2 regions of the Streptomyces sp. NPDC001985 genome follow, and region 2 is predicted to be linked to the other one. Evidence: riboswitches for the same ligand, from Rfam matches in the RefSeq annotation. Region 2 holds a riboswitch; the other holds the start of a gene.
What was found. A riboswitch is a leader RNA that binds a small molecule or an ion and turns the genes downstream of it on or off. The one in region 2 is predicted to bind cobalamin.
Positions count from the first base shown of each region.

Region 1: linked by a shared signal. The riboswitch ahead of ABT122_RS05360 (CbtB domain-containing protein) and the one ahead of ABT122_RS25555 (prenyltransferase/squalene oxidase repeat-containing protein) in region 2 are both predicted to bind cobalamin.

Region 1 is NZ_JBEOYB010000008.1:71,042-75,948, reverse strand. It holds gene ABT122_RS05375 (DUF6597 domain-containing transcriptional factor) at 62-745, shown strand; gene ABT122_RS05370 (VOC family protein) at 755-1,177, opposite strand; gene ABT122_RS05365 (CbtA family protein) at 1,261-2,013, opposite strand; gene ABT122_RS05360 (CbtB domain-containing protein) at 2,026-2,244, opposite strand; adenosylcobalamin (AdoCbl) riboswitch at 2,297-2,390, opposite strand; gene ABT122_RS05355 (histidine phosphatase family protein) at 2,450-3,025, shown strand; gene ABT122_RS05350 (aminotransferase class IV family protein) at 3,012-3,818, opposite strand; gene ABT122_RS05345 (hypothetical protein) at 4,605-4,907, opposite strand, start outside.
Region 2 is NZ_JBEOYB010000064.1:44,896-49,802, reverse strand. It holds gene ABT122_RS25555 (prenyltransferase/squalene oxidase repeat-containing protein) at 123-1,535, opposite strand; cobalamin riboswitch at 1,639-1,778, opposite strand; gene ABT122_RS25550 (prenyltransferase/squalene oxidase repeat-containing protein) at 2,095-4,869, shown strand; gene ABT122_RS25545 (hypothetical protein) at 4,866-4,907, shown strand, end outside.

The DNA of each region.
Region 1 (4,907 bases), on a different contig from region 2:
CTCGGGCTGATCGGGGAGCTCGACCGGCGGCCGGGCGGCGGAAGCGGTTAGCCTCGGGCGCATGTACAGCGAACGGCCCGCGCGGCTCACGGGTGCCGTTGTCTGGCAGCAGCCGCACAGCGGGCCGCACCCCGTCCTCCCCGACGGGTGCATGGATCTGGTGTGGACCCCCGGGCGGCTGCTGGTCGCCGGGCCCGACACACGCGCCCACACCGGCGGGGAGGGCGCCCGGTACGCGGGGGTGCGCTTCGCTCCCGGGACCGCGCCCGCGCTCCTCGGCGTCCCCGCGCACGAGGTGCGCGATCAGCGGGTGGAGCTGGCCGACCTCTGGGGCGCGGCCGTGGCCCGCCGGCTCGCCGAGCGGATCGACGCGGCGGCCGACCCCGCCGCCGCGCTGGAGGAGCTGGTGCTCCGGACGGCCGCCGGCGCGCCGGACCCGCCGGACCCCGTACTGGAACGGATTGTCCGGCATCTGGACAGCGGGCAGACGGTCTCCGCCGCCGCCCGCGCCGTCGGCCTCGGCGCCCGGCAACTGCACCGCCGCTCGCTCCACGCCTTCGGCTACGGACCCAAGACCCTCGCCCGGGTGCTGCGGCTCCAGCGGGCCCTGGCCCTGGTGCGCCGGGGGGTGCCGTTCACGGCGGCAGCGCTCGCCGCGGGCTGCGCCGACCAGGCACACCTCGCCCGGGAGATGCGCGAGCTGGCCGGGACGACCCTCACCGCCTACACCGCGTCCCGCCCCTGAGGAGACGGCCTAGTCCTCGTCCGTGCCCGCGTCCGTGTCCGTGTCCGTGTCCGCGAACAGCGAGACACCGCAGCCGTCGGGGTCCAGCACCACCGCGTAGCGCTGCCCCCACACCGCGTCCCACGGTTCGAGATGGCTCCGGTACCCCGCGGCGACCAGCTCCGCGTGGACGGAGTCCACCTCGGCGGCGGTGTCGCAGCGGAAGGCGAGCCCCAGCCGCTCGCCCCCGGTGGGCCGGGTCCACCCGGGGTCGAAGGAGCGGATGGTCTCCTCGGTGTCCCAGAGCACCCGCACCCCACTGGGGAGCGTGGCCTCGGCGTGCGGGGCGGAGTCGGCGCCGGAGGGGACGTCCAGGCCGAGCCGGCGGTAGAAGGCGAGAGACGCGGCCATGTCGGAGGCGACGATGCCGATCGAGTCGAAGCGCGGAGTCATGCCCCCACCGTAGGCGGGCCCCGCGCCGCCGGTCTTGAAGGAATCGGACACCGGCGGGGGCTCCGCCGGTGTCCGTACGGTGGTCAGCGCGCCGTGGCCGCCGTCCGGCGGGCCCCGGAGCGCGCCCCGGGGGTGAGCAGCCGTTCGGCCAGATGGCCGAAGACCAGACCGAACACCGCCCACAGCGTCACCTGGATCGCCAGTGTCGCCAGCCGGAACTCCCAGACCACCGCGGCCGGGAAGTCCTTGGGTACCTCGTTGTACGAGGGCAGGAACGCGAACGCCAGTCCGGTGGCGGCCACGAACCCCGCCACCGCCGCCACCGTCGCGTTCCAGTTGCCCAGCCGGGGCGCGAGACGCCTCCCGGTGATCAGCGCCGCGAGCCCCAGCAGCACACTGACCACCACCATCAGGAAGTACACCGCCGTCCGCTCCCCGATGGTGCCCGGGTCGCCCACCGCCGGCGGGTTCGGCGGGTACTTCAGGAACGGCACCACATACAGCGTCAGCAGCCCGCCGAGGGCGACGAACGCGGCGGTGGCACGGGGGCCGAAGCTCCCGGCGCGGCCGATGGCGGCGCAGTGGGCGAGCGCGGCGATACCGCCGACCGCGACCCCGAAGACCAGCACACCGGTGGCGAGACCGGCCGTGGACTGCACGGCCCGGCTGACGAGTTCCTCGCCGCCGTGCCCATGGCTGTGGCTCTCCTCGAACGCGATCGCCGCGTCCACCGGCCCCTCACCGAGGAAGTACGCCACCACCAGGGCCACCGCCCCCGCGATCAGGCCCGCGAGCATGCCCCGTACCAGCAGGGCCCGTACGGATATGGAGTTCATCGCAGGCCGCCCTCAGTGGCAGGGGAAGCCGAGCAGATGGCGTCCGTCGTGGACCCATTCATGGACACCCTCGCCGGAGACGAGGGCGGTGGCGCCCTGCTCGGCGCCGACGAAGTAGAGGAGGATCAGCATGAGGATGCCGACGAAGGCCGCCCAGGGGGCGAGTTCCTTCCAGGAGACGGGGGTGACCGCCGGTGTGGCGGTGGGGGCGGGCACAGCGGATTGAGCCATGGCAGAACCTCCTGAGGGAGCACGCGTCCCGGTCGTGGTGCCTGGTGCCGCAGACGAGGGCGCGGGGTCTGACTTCCCGCGTCGGTGCGGGTACACAGTGGCGCGACCGTGCCGGATTCCCACCGGACTTCCATCACACTCTCGTCATGTCCACGCGACCGTACCGCTTGCGGGCGGGCACCGCTACGGCGCGGGGTGGCCGGAAATGACGGTACGGATGATGATGGTCGCGCCGGTGGCGACGGAGGCCCTCCGCGAGGCCCGCTTCGAGGCGGGCGAACCGCCGGACGAGGCCGGTCTGGTGAGCGCGCGGGCGGCGGCCGGAGGGCTGCCGAGGGCGGACCGGGCGGTGTCCGGGCCGTCGCCGCGCTGCCGGCTGACGGCCCGGGCGCTCGGGCTCGCCGCCCGGGAGGCGCCGGAGCTGGGCGAGTGGGACATGGGCCGCTGGCGCGGCCGGAGCCTCGCGGAGGTGAGCCGGGACGAGCCGGACGCGGTGGGGCACTGGCTCACCGACCCGTCGGCCGCGCCCCACGGAGGGGAGGCGCTGACCGCGCTGTGCGCCCGGGTCGGGGGCTGGCTGGACGCGCTGCCCCCGGATACCGGCCGGCTCGTCGCGGTGGTGGACCCGGCGGTGGCGCGCGCCGCGCTGGTTCACGCGCTCGGCCTGCCGCTGCCCGTCTTCTGGCGGCTGGACATCGCGCCGCTGACGCTCACCGAACTCAGCTCCCGGGCCGGGCGCTGGAATCTGCGCTGCGGCACCCGGCTCCTCAGAGAGCCGTGAGGGGTTCGGCGCCGTGGGCGCGGTGGAGCACCTCCAGGAAGTCCGGCGCGGCGGGCAGTGCCGCCGAGCCGATCCGGCGCACCGCCACGCCCGGGGTCCAGGAGTTCATCACCACCGCCCCCGACAGCCCCGGCAGATCGGCGGGGGTGACGTCCCGCACCTGCTGGGGGACGCCGAGGTGGGCCAGTTGCCGCCGGAGGATGCCCATGGTGGTCCCGGTCAGGATCGCGGCGCGGGGCCACACCACGGCGGTGCCGTCCCAGAAGGCGAGGTTCCAGATGGTGGCCTCGCTGAGCCGGCCGCGGCGGTCGACGAAGGCGGCGTCGTCGAAGCCCTCCGCGGCGGCCTGCCGCAGGAGATGGGTCTTGGCGACCTCGCCGACGTGCTTCACCGCCGGGAGGAAGCGCTCGTGCTCGACGGTGGTGAGGGTGAGCGGGCCGGCCGGGCCCGAGGAGGGGGGTGCGGTACGGACCAGTACCCCGGGTTCCACCTCGGGCCCGGCGACCGTGAACTCGCCCGCCGGGGAGAACACCGTGGCGGTCAGCGAGAGATCGCCGGGTCCGGCCGCGGCCACCGCGGCCCGGAGACGGGAGCGCACCCGCTCCTCGGGGAGCGCCCGCCCGAACAACACGACGGAGGCGGCGCGCAGCCGCTCCAGATGCAGATCGAGCCCGCGGACGCCGCCGTCGCGGACCTGCATGGCGGTGAAGTGGGCGTGGCCGGCGAAGGCGAGGGGGGAGAGGGCGGGGGTGGTGGTGGGGTGGCCGTTGAGGTGGACGACAGAAGGGGGCATGGGTGTCACTCCCGTGGTGAGCTGGCGGTTGCCCGTGCCCCGACGCTAAACCCTCACACCGATGTGAGAGTCAAACCCCCACCACCCACCCGTGATACCGGCCCCCGCGCCACGGTAGCCCGAGCAAACCCAGCCCGTCTGGGGGCACCTGCCAGAGGCAGCTCCGGGGGAGTTTGAGGACGGACCCTGTGCGACAGGTGCCCGCATCCCGCGGGCCACGGTCGGGGGCCGGCCCCCGGACCCCCGCTCCTCAATCGCCGGCGGGGCTGGGTGGTGCTGCTCAGTCACCGGTGGGGCTGGGTGGTGCTCCTCAATCGCCGGAGGGGCTGAGAGATCCAGCCCGTCCGGCGTTTGAGGACGGACCCTGGTCCACAGGTTCCCGCACTGTGCGGGCCACGGTCGGGGGCCGGCCCCCGGACCCCCGCGCCTCAATCGCCGGCGGGGCTGGGTGGTGCTGCTCAGTCACCGGCGGGGCTGGGTGGTGCTCCTCAATCGCCGGAGGGGCTGAGAGATCCAGCCCGTCCGGCGTTTGAGGACGGACCCTGTGCGACAGGTGCCCGCACTGTGCGGGCCCGGGTCGGGGGCCAGCCCCGGACCCCCGCGCCTCAATCGCCGGCGGGGCTGGGTGGTGCTGCTCAGTCACCGGTGGGGCTGGGTGGTGCTGCTCAGTCACCGGTGGGGCTGGGTGGTGCTGCTCAGCCGCCGGCGGGGCTGGGTGGTGCTGCCTCAGCCGCCGGTGGGGCTGAGGGGTGTGCCTCAAACGCCAGTGGGGCTGAGAGGGGTGCCTCAGACGGCGGAAGCGTTGGGGGGTGCGGCGTGGCCGTGGGCCAGGAGGGGGAGGGGTGGGGGGTAGGCCAGGGGGTCGAGGGGGACGTCCTCCTCGCACACAGGGGAGGCGCACTCGCAGGCGAAACGGGCCACCAGGCCCGCCCGGGGCGCCCACGCCCGTCCCAGGAACCCCCGGTACTGCTCCGCCACCACCCCGTTCGCGTACCGCAACAACCCCCGCCGCCCCTCCGCCGTCCGCACCCCCGACAACTCCCCCGCGAAGAACCCCTCCACCTCCGCCAGGGTCTCGGCCACCCCCCG
Region 2 (4,907 bases):
CCCGCGCGCCGGGTCCTGGTGGCTTTTCCCCCCCCCCGTTCTCTTTTGCGGGCGCGGGGCCCGCCCCCGGGGGGGGGGCCCTTTCCCGGCGTTCGGTTCACGGGCCCCCGCCGGGCCGGCGGTCAGGCTCCCCAGCGCAGGGCGATCGTGTCCCCGACGTTGATCACCCGGGCGCGGGAGGCGGCGGCGAGGGCCGAGCCGTCCGTGCTCACCTTCCAGGTGCCGGAGCCGCTGTTGGCCTTGCCGTTGAGCGCGGTGATCGCGCCGGTGCCCGACGAGGGCGTCACGGCGGTCACACAGCCGGCCGGTGTCGCCGCCGAAGCGGCGGCGTCCAGCACGTTTCCGAGGGTGGTCGTGGCGCCGGTGGGCGTGAGGGCCACGGAGCAGACCTTGAGCGCCCCCGCGCCGTCGTCGACGGTGAGGGCGAGTTCGGTGGCCGTCCCCGGGGTGAAGGCGCTCGCCGCCACCCATCGCGGCGCGCCCGCCGTGACCGGTGTGGGCGGGGCGGCGGTGAAGCCGCCGCCCGCGACGGCGCGCAGGGCGTCGACGGAGGAGTAGGCGGAGGGCGTGGTGTCGGTCGGCTTGTACTTGAAGCCGCCGCCGGGGTTGTACTGGTTGGCGATGAGGAAGTCGACCGGGGTCCTGCCCATCGAGGTGAGGAAGTCGCCGGTCTGCGGGTTGATGCCACAGGCGTTGAGCCCGGCGACGGCCCAGCCGTTGGAGTTGGTGTTGGCGCCGTACAGGGAGTCGAAGGCCCCGTTCGCGGGGAGCAGTCTGGTCTTGAGGAACGCCTTGGCCTGCACGATGTCGGCGTCCGTGTTCGGGACTCCGGCGGTGCACAGGGCCGCCATGGCGGCGCCGGTCATGTCCACGTCGCTGGGTGCGTTGAGACGGGTCGGGTTGCCCTCGGCCTTCTGGTAGTCCCAGCCGCCGTCGTTGTGCTGGTTGGCCCGGACCCGGGTGGTTATCCGGTCGGCGAGGGCCTGGGGGACGCGCTGGGCGCCGCTCTGCGTCCTGGCCCCGTTGAGGGCGAGCGCGGCGAAGACCGTGCCGTTGAAGTTGCCCGAGGGGCCGAAGTAGCCGGCCTCGGCGGTCTGCCAGTAGCCGTAGATGTCCGCGATGAGATTGCGGGACGGGGAGACCCGGGCCGGGTCGATGCCCGCGGCGTAGGCGTTCAGCGTGGCGCGCTCGTAGTCCGTGACGACCGGGGTGGCGGAGGGCCAGGCCGCGGTGGAGAGCAGGTTCCGGTAGACGGTGCGGGCGTTCTTGGTGGTGTCGCCGCCGGGGGCGACATCGGCGACGGCGGTGCCGGCCGCGGCGAGGGCGCCGAAGGCCCACTCGCTGGAGAGGCCGGACCCGGCGTAGGAACCGTCTGCGGCCTGGAGGGACTTGAGGTAGGCGACACCGTTCGTCTTCGAGGTGGCGATCTGCGCGGGGGACGAGGTCGCGGACGCGGGGAGCACGGTCAGGGCGAAGGCCCCGAGCGCGGCGGGGATCGCCAGGGCGAGGCGTCGGGAGGTCGGAGGACGGGACATGGGGGCCACTCCTGTGATGACAGGGACTCCGGCGGCACCCATGCCGAAGGGAGCCCTCCCGGCCGGGGGGTGCGGGGCCGTCGTCCAAGCGCGTGGTACGGCGTCGAATGCTGCTTCACCGCATGGGCATTCGGGCTCGGTACGGCCCTCGTGCCGTCCCACACCGCTGCGCGTCAGCCCCGGATTCGCACCGGATTCCCCCATGTGGCAGCCCTGGACGCTACCGGAGAGACCACCCGGCCACCAGAGCGGGAAGCACAGCGGCCCCGGACCGCGCGGGTGGGATTCAGGTCACCTTGACGCTGTCTTCGTCCGCGTGTTCCAATCCCGCTGATACAGACTCAACTTCAGGGAAAGCCGGTCGAATTCCGGCGCTGACCCGCAACCGTGGGCCCGGCAGCAGCCGGGCGAGCCGGATTGCCTGAAGGACTGATTCCAGCGAGAAGCGCCGTCGCGGACTACGGCGTGGTCGACCGGCTCTCCCCGTGCCCCGCTCGAACTCGAAGCGGACGGAGCCCCTCCGCCACGCCCTGCCGCCCGGAGGACACGAGGGGCCGTGGTGGGGACAGGCGTACGGAGACGGTGGGCGGGCCCGGCCGCGCTGGTGACGGCGGTGGTCCTGCTCGCGGGCACGGGTGTGTCCCTGGCCGCCGCTCCCCCGGCCGCGGCCGATCCGGTCAACCGGTGCACGGCCACCCGGGGCGCCATCGTCGCGGTGGACTTCGGCCCCTTCGGCGGCGGTGTCGCGCGCGGCTGCGACACCACCCCCACCACCGGCTACGAGCTGCTGCGCGAGGCCGGTTTCACCACCGCCGGGACCGGTCACGACGGCCCCGCGTTCATCTGCCGGATCGGTCACGGCTCGTTCGACTCCGGCAGGCAGTACCCGACTCCGGCGACCGAGGACTGCGTGCTCACCCCGCAGGCCACCGCGTACTGGTCGTACTGGGTCGCCTCGCGGGACGCATCGGAGTGGAGCTACAGCCATCACGGGGCGATGGACCGCCGGCCGAAGCCGGGCGACGTGGACGCGTGGGTCTACGGCGGCACCGACGTCGGCGGCAGCACCGGCAAGCCGGACTTCAGCCCCGACGAGGTCCGCGCGGAGGGCCTGCCACCGGCTCCCGACCCCGAGGCCCCCGCCGTTCCGCCGGGTGAGGTGAACATCGCCAAGGCCGCCTCCTGGGTGCGGGGCAAGCTGACCCGCGGCGACCGGGTGGTGGACGACGGCGGCGAAACCCCCAACCATCTGCTGACCACCGAGGCCGCGTACGCGCTCGCCGCGGCGGACGGCCGGAGCCGCACCGTGGACCGGATCGCCGCCTTCCTCGGCTCCCGGGCGACGGCCTACGCCTACCCGGAGGGGACGGACGCGGCCCCGGACGCGGCGGCGGCGGCCCGTCTCGCGCTGGTCGCCACCAGCACCGAGAAGGACCCGCGCGATGTCGGCGGGCACGATCTGCTCACCGGTCTCGCCGACCATGTCTGTCCGACCGGTTCGGACTCCGGTGTCCACGTTCCCGGGTGCACCGCCCGGGGCGACTTCCGCAACGCGACGTACACCGAGGCGCAGGCGCTGGCGCTGCTGGCGCTGCTGCGGGGCGGTGAACGGCCCCCGGCCCACGCGGTGACCCGGCTGACCCGGGCCCAGTGCCGGAGCGGCGGTTTCGCCGCGAGCCTCGGCCACACCGTCTGCGACGGCGATCTCCTCAGCACGGGTGCGGCCGTCCTGGCGCTGCGCAAGGCCGGCGGTCACCCGGGGCAGCTGGGCAAGGCGCGCACCTATCTGCGGAAGAGCCAGTTCCCCAGCGGCGCCTTCCCCGGCTGGACCGGGAGCACCACGGGCCATGTGATCTCCACCGCGTACGCCGCCCAGGCGCTGCGGGCCCTCGGCGACACCGTCCGTGCCGACGCCGCCGTCTCCTGGCTCTCCCGGCAGCAACTCCCCGATGGGGGCTTCGGGTTCGATGAGGACGCGACGGACGCGTCCGTCTACGCGACCTCGGTCGCCGTCCTCGCCGGGAAGGACACCAGTCTCGCCCGGCTGACCACGGAGCCCCGCCCGGCCAAGCCCCCGACCGGGCCCCCGACCGAGCCGCCGGCCGGCGACGGCGAGGGACCCGACCTGAAGAAGGGGGTCGCCTATCTGACCGGCGCGGCCAACCTCCGGCAGGGGCGGTTCTACGGCACCGGCGGCGCCCCCGCGCGGGCGGACTTCGGCCTCACCATCGACGGCGCCTACGCGCTCGCCGCGACCGGTCTCGACAACGGCAAGCTGCGGGGCGTCGTCGACTTCCTGGACGGCGGCGGCGAGGACGGCGAGGGCCGCACCGTCCACGACTGGACCAAGCTGGGCACCGCGTACGCCGGCGGCGGCTACATCGGCAAGACCGCCGTGCTCGCCCAGGCCGTCGGCCGCGACCCGCGCGACTTCGCCGGCGAGGATCTGATCGCGGGGCTCGCGAAGGCCGTCTGCGCCCGGCCCAGCGCCGCCCCGGACCGCAGCTGTCCCGCGCGGGGCGCCTACACCTGGGCGCCCTCCGTCTTCGCCCAGTCGCTCGCGGTCATCGCGCAGCTCAGGGCCGGTGAGAAGAGCGCGGCGGCGGCCCCCGTCGCCTACCTGGTGAGCCTTCAGCACTCCTCCGGCGCCTGGCCCAGCCTCGTCCCCTCCACCGGCGACTCCGACGTGGACTCCACGGCCATCGCCGCCATGGCCCTGGACCTCGTCGGGGAGCCGGGGACCGACAGGGCCGTCGACCGGGCCCTCGCGTGGATCGCGACCCGGCAGTTCGCCGATGGCGGCTTCCCCGGTGCCGCCGGGAACTCCGTGAACTCCGCCGCCCTCGCGGTGCAGGGCCTGTCGCTGGACGCCCCCCGGTACGGCAAGCAGATCGCCAAGGCGCGGAAGTTCCTGGCCGCGCGGCAGAACGGCGACGGCGGCTTCAATGTCGCGAAGGAGGGCCAGCGCGGCTCCGATCTGCGCGCCTCGACCCAGGCCGTGGGGGGCAGCACCGGTGTCTCCTTCGGGACGCTGACCCGCGATCTGAGCGGTACGAGCCCGCAGCCCGCGCCCGCGCCCACCCCCTCGCCGAGCCCCTCGTCGTCCTCGTCGTCCACCCCCGACATCGTCACGGACGGTACGGACGGAGCGGACGGCACCGCCGGCACGGACACCGGCGGCGACCGGGCCCACGGCTCCGGCGGTGAACTGGCCTCCACCGGCGTCCCGGCGGCCTCGCTCGCGGCCGGCTCCGCCGCGCTGGTCCTGACGGGCCTCGCCCTGACCGCGGTGTTCCGCGACCGCCGCCGCACCCGGGAAGGGAGCCCGTCATGAGAGGGTTCGCCGCCCGCACGGCCCGGCCGGCCGTCGCC